Regions from separate parts of the Kitasatospora sp. NPDC049285 genome, predicted to be linked through region 1. Evidence: riboswitches for the same ligand, from Rfam matches in the RefSeq annotation. Region 1 holds a riboswitch; each other region holds the start of a gene.

Region 1 (4,232 bases):
ACCGCCAGAATCGCGCTCGCCCAGGCCTCCGGCATGGGCGCCGTCCCGGTCGGCCTGCCGGTGCGCTACGACGAGCGGCTGCGCGACCGCGAACTCGGGGTGCTGGAGATGCTCACCAAGGCCGCGATCGAGCGTGACCACCCCGCGGAGGCCGAGCGCCGCCGCCGGATGGGCGAGCTGTACTACCGCCCGCCGGGCGGCGAGTCCTGGCTGGACGTGGCGCTGCGGGTGCGCTCGCTGCTGCGCGACCTGGCCGAGGAGGAGGCCGGTCGGCCGGTGCTGGTGGTGGCGCACGACTGCACGGTGCTGATGATGCGCCACGTGCTGGACCGGCTCGGCGAGGAGCAGCTGCTGGCCCTCGACCCGGTCGCCAACTGCTCGACCAGCGTCTGGCGGGCCCGCGACGGGCGGCTGCGCCCGCAGTCCTGGAACCAGACCGGCCACCTGTCCTGACGCGCCGTCAGGGCCGCGGGAGGGCCCCGGGACGGCGTGCGGGCCGTCGGGGCGGGGCTCAGGCCGCCGGGCTCACGGCCGGCCGGGGGTGGCCGAAGGCCCGCCGGTAGGCCTGCGGGGTGGTGCCGAGCCGGCGGCCGAAGTGGTGGCGCAGGGTGGCGGCGTTGCCGAAGCCGCAGCGCGCGGCGACGGCGTCCACGCTCTCGTCGGTGGACTCCAGCAGCCGCTGGGCGAACAGCACCCGCTGCCCGATCAGCCAGCGGTGCGGGGTGGTGCCGGTCTCCTGCTGGAAGCGGCGGGCGAAGGTGCGCGGCGACATGTGGGCGAGCTGGGCGAGCCGCTCGACGCTGGTCTCCTCCTCCAGGTGGCGGCGCATCCACTCCAGCACCCCGCCGAGGGAGTCGCCCTCGCCCTCCGGCAGCGGGCGGTTGATGAACTGGGCCTGCCCGCCGTCCCGGTGCGGGGCGACCACCATCCGGCGGGCGATGCCGCGGGCCACCTCGGCGCCCTGCACCTTGCGCACCAGGTGCAGGCAGGCGTCGATGCCGGCCGCGGTGCCCGCCGAGGTGATCACGGGGTCGTCGTCGACGTACAGCACGTCCGGTTCGACGGTGGTCAGCGGGAAGCGCTCGGCCATCAGGTCCGCATACCGCCAGTGGGTGGTGGAGCGCCGGCCGTCGAGCAGGCCGGCCGCGCCGAGCAGGAAGCTGCCGGAGCAGATCGACAGCAGGTGCGCGCCGCGGGCCAGCGCGGCGCGCAGCGCCTCGCACAGCTCCTCGGGGTAGTGGTCGCGGATGCCGGTGGCGGTGGCGATCACCAGGTCGGCCTCGGCGATCCGCTCGGGGCCGTGCGGCACGTCGATGCTGAACCCGGCGTGCGTGCGCATCGGGCCGGGGCGGTCGCCGACCAGCGCGAAGTCGTAGACCGGCAGGCCCTCCTCGCTCCGGTCCAGGCCGAACACCTCGCAGGCCACGCCCAGTTCGAAGGGGTGGACCTCCTCCAGCACGATCACCGCGACGTTGCTCAGCATGGGTCCAGGATGGCAGTGGCAGGATTTCGAGGCAAGCAGGCTTTCCTGCCACTCGTACGCGGTGCGCCCGGAGCGGAGAGTGGACCCATGACCACCGCGCTCGCCCTGCTGGGCCTCCTCGGCAGTTTCGGACTCCTCGGCGTCCTGGTCGGCCGCGACCTGGACCGGACCACCAGGCACGGCCGGGACAACCGCCACCGCCCCACCGGCTATCCCGTCGACCCGGACCTCGCCGACCCGCGCCGGATCCGCTCCGGCACACTGTCCGAATGCAGCCCCCGATCATCCGCCGCGCCCTCGCCGAGGACCTCGAAGGCGCCGGCGCGGTCAGCGTCGAGGCCTTCGTCGGCGACGGCCACACCCGCTCCGATTCCCCGTACGTCCACCTGCTGAGGGACGCCGCGCGCCGCGACCGGGAGGCCGAACTCCTGGTCGCGGTCGACGCGTCGGGGCAGGTCCTCGGCTGTGTGACCTTCGCCGCCGGCGGCACCGAGTGGGCGGACATCGCCGAGCCGCACGAGGGCGAGATCCGGATGCTGGCGGTCGGCGCGGCGGCCCGCGGCCGCGGCGTCGGCCGGGCCCTGGTGGCCGCCGCGATGGAGCGCAGCCGGGAGCTGGGCCTGGCCGGAATGGCGTTCTCCACCCGGCCCGCGATGACCGCCGCGCACCGGATCTACGAGGCGCTGGGCTTCGTCCGCACCCCCGCCCGGGACTGGCAGCCGATGCCCGGCCTTCAGCTGATGGTCTACACGATCCGGTTCTGACGGGCGCTTCGCATCCGTCCTGTTGTCTACGCGCGGACGGGCCGACACGACACGCGCTACTACATCTGGTGCTTCCAGCTCCAGCCGCCACTACATGTATGCTCACTCTCGCTGTCAACGCAGGGGAACCCGGTGCGAGTCCGGGACTGCCCCGCAACGGTGAGCGGGCTGCAGCGACGCCCGCGCAGTCCGAGGACCTGCCGACGGTGTGCGACACGGCATCCCCGCAGACGCCATGCAGCACTGCTTTGCCGTCCGGTCTCGCGGGCGGGCCGGGGGTGGGTCTTTCGCGCGCCGTTACGCGTTTTCGGCGTGCCGTCCTCCCCTGCCGCACGCGCGGATCCGGACAACCGTGCCACGTCCGACCGCCGCCACAGGAGAGAGTGCGCCTTGACCGTCGCCGCCTCAGTCACCCTGCCGTCCCAGGGTTCCGCCGACACCTTCACCGATCCCGGTGCGGCGCTGCTTCGGCTGCTCACCGACCGCAGCACCGATCTCCCCCAGGTGGACCCCGGCCACGTCGCCGCCGCCGCACTGCGCGGCCGCCATGCCGGCTCGGACTTCGCCGAGCTGCGCGGGCTGGCCGTGGAGGCCGCCGCGTCGATGATCGCCGAGGACCCCCAGTACTCGAAGCTGGCCGCCCGCCTGCTCGCCCTGGAGATCCGTGACGAGGCCCGCACCCAGGGCGTCACCGCGTTCTCCGACTCGGTCGCCGTCGGCCACGCCGAGGGCCTGATCGGCGACGCCACCGCCGCCTACGTCGCCGAGCACGCCGCGCTCTTCGACGCGCTGATCGACCCTCAGGGCGACGACCGCTTCGAGTACTTCGGCCTGCGCACCGTCCAGTCCCGCTACCTGCTGCGCCACCCGATCACCCGCAAGGTGGTCGAGACCCCGCAGCACTTCCTGCTCCGCGTGGCGGCGGGCCTCGCGGTCGGCACCGACGAGCGCTCGGTGCACGAGGTGGCCGAGCTGTACCGGCTGATGAGCCGGCTGGAGTACCTGACGTCCTCCCCGACGCTGTTCAACTCCGGCACCCGGCACCCGCAGATGTCCTCCTGCTACCTGCTGGACTCGCCGCTGGACAACCTGGACTCGATCTACAACCGCTACGCGCAGATCGCCCGGCTGTCCAAGCACGCCGGCGGCATCGGCCTGTCCTACTCCCGGATCCGCTCCCGCGGCTCGCTGATCCGCGGCACCAACGGGCAGTCCAACGGCATCGTGCCGTTCCTGCGCACCCTGGACTCCTCCGTGGCGGCGGTCAACCAGGGCGGCCGGCGCAAGGGCGCGGCCTGCGTCTACCTGGAGACCTGGCACGCCGACATCGAGGAGTTCCTGGAGCTGCGCGACAACACCGGCGAGGAGGCGCGGCGCACCCACAACCTGAACCTGGCGCACTGGATCCCGGACGAGTTCATGCGCCGGGTGAACGCCAACCAGGACTGGTCGCTGTTCTCCCCCGCCGACGTGCCCGAGCTGGTCGACCTGTGGGGCGCCGACTTCGACGAGGCGTACCGCAAGGCCGAGCTGGCCGGCAAGGCCGTGCGCACCATCCCCGCGCAGACCCTGTACGCCCGGATGATGCGCACCCTGGCGCAGACCGGCAACGGCTGGATGACCTTCAAGGACGCCTCCAACCGGGCCGCCAACCAGACCGCGCTGCCGGGCCGCGTGGTGCACTCCTCGAACCTGTGCACCGAGATCCTGGAGGTCACCGACGACTCCGAGACCGCGGTCTGCAACCTCGGCTCGGTCAACCTGGGCGCGCACGTCGCCCCGGGCGCCTCGGTCGACGACCTCACGAGCGCGATGGACTGGGAGCGCCTGGACGCCACCGTCCGCACCGCGGTGACCTTCCTCGACCGCGTGATCGACATCAACTTCTACCCGACCACCGAGGCCGGGGCGTCCAACTCCCGCTGGCGCCCGGTGGGCCTGGGCGTGATGGGCCTGCAGGACGTCTTCTTCAAGCTGCGGATCGA
Region 2 (4,232 bases), on a different contig from region 1:
CTACGGCGGCGGCGCGATCACCCGGCGGCTGCCCGCGCTGACGGTGGTGGTGCTCTCGCAGGCCGCGGCCGCCGCCGTGCTGCTGGTGGCGGTGGTGGCCACCGGCGGCTTCGCGGACGCGGGGCCCGGGCTCTGGTACGCGGTGGCGGCCGGCCTGATCGGGCCGGTCGCGCTGCTGGCCTTCTACCGGGCGCTGGCGCTCGGCCCGATGGGCGTGGTGTCGCCGCTGGCCACGGTCGGGGTGGCGGTGCCGATCGGGGTGGGGCTGGCGGTCGGCGAGCGGCCGGGCCTGACCCAGGTGCTGGGCATCCTGGTCGCGGTCGCCGGGGTGGCGCTGGCCGGCGGTCCGCAGCGCGGCGGGGCCGCGGTCAGCCGTCAGGTGCTGGTGCTGACCCTCGGCGCGGCGCTCACCTTCGGCGCGGTGCTGGCGCTGATCGCGCACGCCAGCAGCGGCGGCGGGCTGCTGCTCGCCCTGCTGGTGCAGCGGGTGACCAACGCCGTGGTGGGCGCCGGGATGCTCGCCGCGGCGGCCCGCCGGCAGCCGCTCGAACTGCGCACCGCCGGGCGGTCGCTGCCCGCGCTGACCGCGGTCGGGGTGGCCGACGTGGCCGCGAACGGGCTGTACGCCGCCGCCTCACACCTGGGCTCGGTGGCGGTCGCGGCCGTGCTGGCCTCGCTCTACCCGGTGGTGACGGCGCTGATGGCGCGCGGGCTGCTGAAGGAGCGGCTGCTGCGGGTGCAGGTGGTCGGCGCGGGGCTGGCGGTGGCCGGCTCGCTGATCCTGGCGGCGGGCTGACACCGCGTCAGCCGCTGCCCGGCCAGGCACCCCGCCCGGTCAACTCCCCGCCCGGTCAGCCCGCGTTCGCGAAGGCGCGGGTGCGCTTGGCGACCTGCCAGTAGCCGATCGCGGCCGCCCAGACCACCACGAACAGGCCGACGATCACGAAGCCCACGTTGTCCAGGCTCAGCCCGGCGATCCACCCGGTGACCGGGTCGGTGAGCGACAGCTTGTCGTGCAGCACGGCGACCAGCTCGATGGTGCCGATCAGGAAGGCCACCGCGATCGACAGGCCCGTGATGGTCAGGTTGTAGTACACCTTGCGGACCGGGTTGGAGAACGCCCACTGGTAGGCGAAGTTCATGAACGTGCCGTCCAGGGTGTCGAACAGGCTCATCCCGGCGGCGAACAGCAGCGGCAGGCAGACCACCGCGTACCAGGGCAGCCCGGCCGCCGCGCCCGAGCCGGCCATCACCATCAGGGTGACCTCGGTGGCGGTGTCGAAGCCCAGGCCCAGCACCATGCCGACCGGGAACATCTGGCCCGGACGGGAGATCGAGCGGGTGGCGCGGTTCAGCACCCGGGCCAGCAGGCCGCGCGACGTCAGGTGCCTCTCCAGCTCGGCCTCGTCGAACTGGCCGGCCCGCATCGCCCGGAACACCCGCAGGATGCCCAGCAGGGCGACCAGGTTGAGCGCGGCGATCAGGTACAGGAAGGCGCCCGAAGCGGTGGTGCCGATGGTGCCCAGCACCTGATGGGTCGTCGACTCGTCGTCCATCAGCGTGCCCGCCAGCGCCGCTCCCCCGGCGACCAGGCCGGCCATGAGCACCACCATCGAGGAGTGGCCGAGGGCGAACCAGAAGCCCACCGAGACCGGGCGGCGGCCGTCCGCCATCAGCTTGCGGGTGGTGTTGTCGATCACCGCGATGTGGTCGGCGTCGAAGGCGTGCCGCATGCCCAGGGTGTACGCGGTGACGCCCAGGCCCACGCCGAACACCTGGGTGCCGACCTGGTACCGGTGCGGCGCCACCAGGAAGAACAGGGTGCCGAAGGCCACCACGTGCAGCGCCAGGATCACGGCCATCAGCCCCGCCGTGCGCAGGGTGTCCTCGCGCCGCCAGCGGAAGCTCGGCAACGCGGCGCCCGGACTGTTCTCGGGCAGGGTCAGTTCGGACGCGGTCATCCGCGGATCACGCTCCAGCACCTCGTGGATCACTTCGTGAGATGCCGTGGCCGGTCTCCTGGCTGACGGGGTGTTGCGCGCCGGCGCCCGGCCTTCCCGGCCGCGACGGGGCCAGTGGCACGAGGTGGGAGCCGACGACTCCCCGATCACAGTGGCGAGGGCCGCTCCGGACTCCTGTGGCGAGGCACAGTGCACCGGCTTCCCGAACACCACGGCCCGACCACCGTAGGACCGACGCGCCCGCAGCGGCAAGGCCGCACGGGCGTGCGGGTCCGCAGGTGGCGAAGATCACGCCCGGGCGGGTCCGGTGACGGCGCGTCACCGGGCCGGGGTGACGGAGCGTCAGGCCATCCAGAAGAAGACGCAGGTCATCCGCTTCTCGTCGAGCGTCGCGCCGTGGTACTCGCTCGCCGTGTGCATCAGGTTGGCGGTGTAGAGCAGCAGCCGGTTGTAGCGGTGCGGGACGGCCAGGTCCTCGGTGAAGGAGTCCGGCGGGACGAAGCGGGTGCCGAGGGCGTCCACCAGGTTGTTGTGCGGGGCGACCACGGTGTTCCCGCCGAGCCGGCCGCCGGGCAGGCTCTGCCGGTAGAAGCTGGTGCCGCACCGCTTCGGGACGCCCGGGTTGAGGTACAGCACCGCGGCGTAGCGGCAGAGCGAGCGGGAGTCGGTGTGCGGCCGCGGCTCGCACTCCCCCGCGCCCACCACCTGCACGCAGTTGTGGTTGAAGGTGCCGCCCTCGGCCTCGCCCAGCGCCCAGATCCGCGGCACCCCGATGGTCTCCCGGACCAGCTTCTCGACGTGTGCCAGCTCCTCGGGCTCCAGCCCGGGCATCGCCCGCAGCCCCGGCCAGGCCTCGGGCTTGTGCGGGTAGCCCTCCTCCCAGTCGGTGCGCGCCAGGTGCCGGGCGCGCACCGCGTCCGGATCGGGCAGCACGTCGTCCAGTACCCAGTAGTCGCGGCCCTTGGTGGGCTTGCGGTAGGGCAGGACGGGCAGCGCCGGGGTCGGGCGCGGGGCCTGGAAGGGTTGAGCAGGCATGGCCCCGACAATAGGAGCGCCGCCCCGCGCCCTCACCCAAGAAGCGGTCAACCTTGCGTCAAGGCTTGGCGATCCGACGGCACGTCAGGGTCGCTGGCAGCTCGGGCACCAGAACAGGTTGCGGGCGGCCAGTTCCTCCGTGCGCACCGGGGTGCCGCAGACCAGGCAGGGCTGGTCGGTGCGGCGGTAGACGTACACCTCGCCGCCGTGGTCGTCCACCCGCGGCGGGCGGCCCATCGCCTCCGGGGTGTGCTCCGGGCGGACGGTGTCGATCCGGCCCGCGGCGGCACCCGCGTGCATCAGCTCCACCAGGTCCGACCAGATCGCCTCCCACTCCGCCCGGCTGAGCGAGCGGCCCGGACGGTGCGGGCTGATGCCGAGCCGGAACAGCACCTCGGCGCGGTAGACGTTGCCGACGCCCGCCAGCACCTTCTGGTCCATCAGCAGCGCGGCCACCGTCGTGCCGCTGCGCGAGATCCGCCGCCAGGCGTCGTCGCCGGCCTGGTCCGGGCGCAGCGGGTCGGGGCCCAGGCGGCGGTGCAGCGCCAGCTTCTCGGCCGGGGTGAGCAGCTCGCAGGTGTTGGGGGCGCGCAGGTCGGCGTAGTGCTCCTCGCCCTGGATCCGCAGCCGGACCTGCCCCACCGGGACGGGGGCCGGCCCGCCGCCGAAGGTGAACCCGCCGTACAGGCCCAGGTGCACGTGCAGCCAGGACTCCCCGAAGCCCAGGAACAGGTGCTTCCCGTGCGCCTCCGCCTCGTCCAGCACTCGGCCGTCCAGTAGTGCGGCGCCCTCCGCGAAGCGGCCCTGCGGGCTGGACACCGCGACCGGTCGGCCGGCGAACAGCGCGGCGTTCTGCCTGGCCAGGCGATGGATGACGTGCCCCTCCGGCACCGGCGTCAACTCCTTGGATCGGGGTGGCTGAAGGACTCCATCATCCCAGCCGGGTCGGACAGGCCGGCCGGGGCGACTGGCTCCGGGCTCCTGGACCCGCGCTCCGGGTGGCGGGCCGGTCAGAGGTCGGCGGCGGCGGCGTGGAGGGTGGCGAGGGCGCGGCGGGCGAGGGCGGAGAAGTCCGTGTCGTCGGTGGCGGTCCACTCGGCGAGGGCGGTGCGCAGCGCGAGGGAGGCGAGTTCGGCGGCCAGAGCGGCGGTCGGGGCGGGGACGTCGCGGGCGCGCAGGGCGTCGGTCAACGCGGCGACGAGGCCGGCCCGCTTGAGGAGTTCACGCTCCGTCAGC
Region 3 (4,232 bases), on a different contig from region 1:
GCTGGCGGAGGCCGTCGACAAGGAGCTGCTGGCGCCGTTCGAGATCGTGGTGCTGGAGCTGCGCGACCCGCTCTCCGACCGCAAAGCCGCGAGGCAGCAGCCGGTGCCGTGGGGGCCGGGTGCCGGTGAGGCGAAGGACGGGTCGCAGGACGCGGTGCCGGTGGAGCGGATCGCCGCGATCCAGGCCGGCCTGTTGAAGACCGCGGCCGAGCTCGGCCTGGAGCGCACCATCACCTTTCACACCCGGACGCTGGAGGCCCAGTACTTCTCCGAGACCTTGAACCAGACCGCCGAGCGCCTCCATCTCGAAAACCCCGGGGCATACCCGGCGGAGGTGTGGTCGCAGTGGCTGTCCGGGGAGCATCCGGTGGACTACCGGAAGGACATCCTGAGCGATTTCGGGAGGACCGCGGCGGACGACGGTCTGACGTATCGGGTGATGGCGAATTGCCGGGTCCTCGGCGAGGGCGTTGATCTGCCGGGATGTGACTCCATTCTTCTCCAGGGCCGGGGAAGCATGGTCGATATCGTCCAGGCCGTCGGCCGAGCGCTGCGCATGAAGCCCGGCGAGGGGAAGTTGGCGCGGATCATCGTGCCGGTCTTCCTGCGCGAGGGCGAGGAACCCGGAGACATTCTGGAGTCGGACAGCTATGGCCCGCTCGTTCGCATCTTGGCGGCGCTGCGCAGTCACGACGCGCGGGTGGTCGAGGCCCTCGCGGTGCCGCAGAACGGCGGTCGCCGGACTCACGGGCGCAGCGCGGAGTGGGCTTCCGCGCCTGGTGAGGGCGCTGAAGGGGGCGCGGGTGGTGGTGTGGCGGGGGCGTTCACCCTGCCGGTGCGGTTCCAGAGCGAGGTGAGTGCGGACGTCCTCGCCCTGTTCGTGGCCACGCGGGTGCTGACGGGTGAGAACGCGTATTGGCGGGAGGCGATCGGGCATTGTCAGAAGTGGTTCGAGGAACACGGATCGCTCGACGTCCCGTATGCGCAGATGGTTGGTGAGCAGGGGAACTATCCGCTGGGCAAGTGGTTGTCGGACAGGCGTTCCGACCGGGCGAACGGCGACCTGCCGGACTACCGGGTGGAGCAGCTCGACGGCATGGGGATGGTGTGGTCGGTGTCCGACGCCCGGTTCGAGGCCGGGTTGTCGTGGGCGCGGGTGTGGGCGGCCGAGCACGGGGGGTCGTTGGCGGCGCCGGCGCGGGCGTCGATCGGCGGCTACCAGCTCGGCACCTGGTTGGTGTCGCTGCGTACCGCGGCGGAGGTGCCGGCGGGCGAGCCGGGGGCCCTCTCACCGGAGCGGCGGCGGGCGTTGGAGGAGATCGACCCGTGGTGGTGCCCGGCCTGGCCGATCACCTGGCAGCGCGCCTACGCCGCGGCCCGGGCCTGGTGGCTGGAGTGGGACGGCGAGGTGGACTGGGCACACCTGCCCGAGTCCACGGTGTTCGAGGGGGAGCAGCTCGGGCGGTGGGTGCTGGCGCAACGGGCCGGCCACCCGGGGCTGGTGGAGGAGCAGCAGGAGCTGCTCGCGGCGATCGGGATCGAGGCGGAGCCCGAGCTGGTGGCTGCTGCGGCGGTGAAGGCGGAGCGGGCGGCGGCGCGGCCCCGGATCTCGCAGGCCGACCGGTTCGCCCACGGGGTCGCGGCGCTCGCCCAGTTCGTGCAGCGGGAGGGCCATGCGCGGCCGAGGCGCACCCACCGCGAGCGGCTGGAACTGGTGTCGACCGGGCCGGGTGGAGAGGACCAGGTGCAGATGGTCGACGTGGGCCTGGGGGCGTGGCTGACGAACACCAAGAGCCGGCGAGAGAAGCTGACCGCGGGTCAGCTCGCGCAGCTTGCCGAGCACGGCGTGGAGTGGGCGTGAAACGGGATGGAGGACGTAGTGGGCGAGGGTGAGCTGTGGGGGCATCGACTGCCACAGCGATCACCTCCTCCCGGAGCTATGGGAGGCCACCCTCGATTGGCGGATCAGCCACGACTGGTGCATCAAGACTGCCCCGGCGGCGGCCGAACAGCAGCAGCTGTTCGGCCTGCCAGATCTCGACCGACGGGCTGCAGGCGTCGCGCAGCAGCTCGACCTTCACCACCGGCTCGGCGTCGCGCAGCAGCTCGACCTTCACCACCGGCTCGGCGTCGCGCAGCAGCTCGACAGAGCCGGTCTGCGCTGGTCAGAGACCCCTCTTGGGGTGAACCGAACGGCCTGATCGAACACGCCGTCAGCTGGTGCCGTTTCAGTTTTGGCTGGTCAGAGGCTCGTTAGGCTGAACAGGGGGCGCGCTACTACATCTGGTGCTTCCAGCTCGGGCCGTCACTACATGTATGCTCGACTCGCTGTCGACGCAGGGGAATCCGGTTCGAGTCCGGAACTGCCCCGCAACGGTGATCGGGCGAGTTGCCCGAGGAGTCCGAGGACCTGCCGACGGTGTGCCACCCGGAATCTCCGGTGTGGCAGTGCAACAGCCTGTGCGGCCTTCAGACGTGCCCGTTTCTGCGGGCCCGCTTCCTCCTGACCGCGGGTGCCGGTCCGCCGGTGCCAGGCCGAGTGCTGCCCTCGCCGGCGGCTCCTCCCGGTTCGCCGGGTGCCGTGGTACCGCTCCAAGCGGCGGTGCGGCAGCGCGCACCACCGTGCCGTCGCCCAACCTGGAGTGCGCAAAAACAATTGAATGGAGCAGTCCTGTATGGGCGCTAAGACGAACCCGGACTCCGGGCCGACTCCGATGACGCGTCAGCAGGGTTCTCCCGACGACAAGTTGATCCGCAGCACCAACCTGCTCACCTCCACCACCTTCGTCAACGCGGTCACCACCGTGGCGTTGGTGTGGGCGACGATCGTGTTGGTGCAGGCGACCAACGAGTTGCAGGCCACGACGGCCGACCTGGTGACGATCACCCGGTGCGAGTCGTACCAGGCGCAGCATCGCGTTGAAGCCTCCTCGGAGGCGGCGGTCGGGTCGGCCACGGGCAGCAACCCGTGCACCGACCCGACTCGGATCAAGCAGTAGCCCAAGGAAGTTGCAGCTTCCGGCGGCTACGTGACGGAGAACCACCGAAGGTAGGTGATGCCCACTTGGCGAGCGTCGTAGGGCCGTACTCATGGAGATGGGGGCGGCCCTGCGGCGTTTCTGCGCGCCGTGTTCCTGTTCCTGATTCCTCAACTCCGCGCGCCGTACACAACCCGCGCATGCGCTGGCCAACCGTGTCATCGGCATCACGGTATTTGGAGTCTAACAGCGGCGGACAGTGAAGCTGTCGTCGGCCTGTGGTGTCAAGCTCTTCGAACTGCGTTGCCAGTGACGGCAGCCACGGATCACCTGTTGTTGGTTCGGGCGCGTTGGCCTGGTCGGCAGGGTCGGCTTCCGCGGCTTGTGGGCCAGGAGTGGACGGCGTACAACGCGCCGCCGGTCAGCGCCCTCCAGCGGCGAACACCGCCAACGCGGAGTCGTGTGGGTCCTCAGTAGAGGCGCGGACCGCCGCGAGGACCAGGCGCAGCAGGGCGCCTTCCTCGTGCTGGTCGAGGTCGATGCGGGCCTGGCCGTGGGCGCGGCGGACGAGGGCGGTCAGCGTCTCACGGTCGGCTGCCGCTCGGGTCGTTCAGGGGCTGCTGGAGGACCGGGGAGAGTGCCTGTCGGGCCCAGGCCGCGACGGCGGTTTCGTCCGCACCGGGGATCCACCACTGACCGTCCCTGTCATCGGCCAGGTCGGCGAGGACGGACTCCAGGGCCTCGAACTCGCGGCCCGGCCGGGGCCCGCCGGCGCGCTGCAGGGCGTCGGCGAACGCGCCGAGCAGTGCAAGGTCGGCGGTGGCGACCTCGACCTCGACCAGGTGCACGAGCTCGCGGCCGTCGGCGCCGGCCAGCACCGGTACCCCGGGCAGGTAGTCCTCCCTCTCGTCCACCAGCTCCGGCGTGCCCTCCGGCAGCGCGTCCAGCACCCGGTAGTACGCGGCGGCGACGTCCTCGATCGGCGCGCCCGGGATGGGCACGCCCTCGTCGCCGGAGACGAACGGGTTCGGGCGCAGCGTCAGCAGCAGCGGTTCCTCCAGCCGGTAGAGGGCGTCCAGGACGTCCGGCACGACGGGCAGCAACAGGCGGGTGGCGGCGGCGTGCCGGGCGGTGGGGTGCGGGAGGGGTTGGCCCTGGTCGTCGACGACGTGGCGGGTGGCCCCGACCACGGCGAGCCAGCCTTCGGTGCCGGGGATGCCGTACTCGGTCCAGCCGACCGTCCAGCCGTCGCGG

What was found. A riboswitch is a leader RNA that binds a small molecule or an ion and turns the genes downstream of it on or off. The one in region 1 is predicted to bind cobalamin.
Region 2: linked by a shared signal. The riboswitch ahead of AB0K51_RS30365 (HoxN/HupN/NixA family nickel/cobalt transporter) and the one ahead of AB0K51_RS03600 (ribonucleoside-diphosphate reductase subunit alpha) in region 1 are both predicted to bind cobalamin.
Region 3: linked by a shared signal. The riboswitch ahead of AB0K51_RS31470 (hypothetical protein) and the one ahead of AB0K51_RS03600 (ribonucleoside-diphosphate reductase subunit alpha) in region 1 are both predicted to bind cobalamin.

What each region holds. Positions count from the first base shown of each region.
Region 1 covers NZ_JBFAQR010000003.1:129,232-133,463, forward strand. The annotation lists gene AB0K51_RS03585 (histidine phosphatase family protein) at 1-453, shown strand, start outside; gene AB0K51_RS03590 (helix-turn-helix domain-containing protein) at 512-1,483, opposite strand; gene AB0K51_RS03595 (GNAT family N-acetyltransferase) at 1,753-2,247, shown strand; cobalamin riboswitch at 2,340-2,467, shown strand; gene AB0K51_RS03600 (ribonucleoside-diphosphate reductase subunit alpha) at 2,638-4,232, shown strand, end outside.
Region 2 covers NZ_JBFAQR010000071.1:11,273-15,504, reverse strand. The annotation lists gene AB0K51_RS30370 (DMT family transporter) at 1-796, shown strand, start outside; gene AB0K51_RS30365 (HoxN/HupN/NixA family nickel/cobalt transporter) at 852-1,961, opposite strand; cobalamin riboswitch at 1,992-2,190, opposite strand; gene AB0K51_RS30360 (DUF6445 family protein) at 2,304-2,996, opposite strand; gene AB0K51_RS30355 (DNA-formamidopyrimidine glycosylase family protein) at 3,081-3,887, opposite strand; gene AB0K51_RS30350 (helix-turn-helix domain-containing protein) at 4,007-4,232, opposite strand, start outside.
Region 3 covers NZ_JBFAQR010000080.1:7,375-11,606, forward strand. The annotation lists gene AB0K51_RS31460 (Helicase associated domain protein) at 1-1,861, shown strand, start outside; gene AB0K51_RS31465 (hypothetical protein) at 1,938-2,120, opposite strand; cobalamin riboswitch at 2,305-2,433, shown strand; gene AB0K51_RS31470 (hypothetical protein) at 2,676-2,999, shown strand; gene AB0K51_RS31475 (hypothetical protein) at 3,563-4,232, opposite strand, start outside.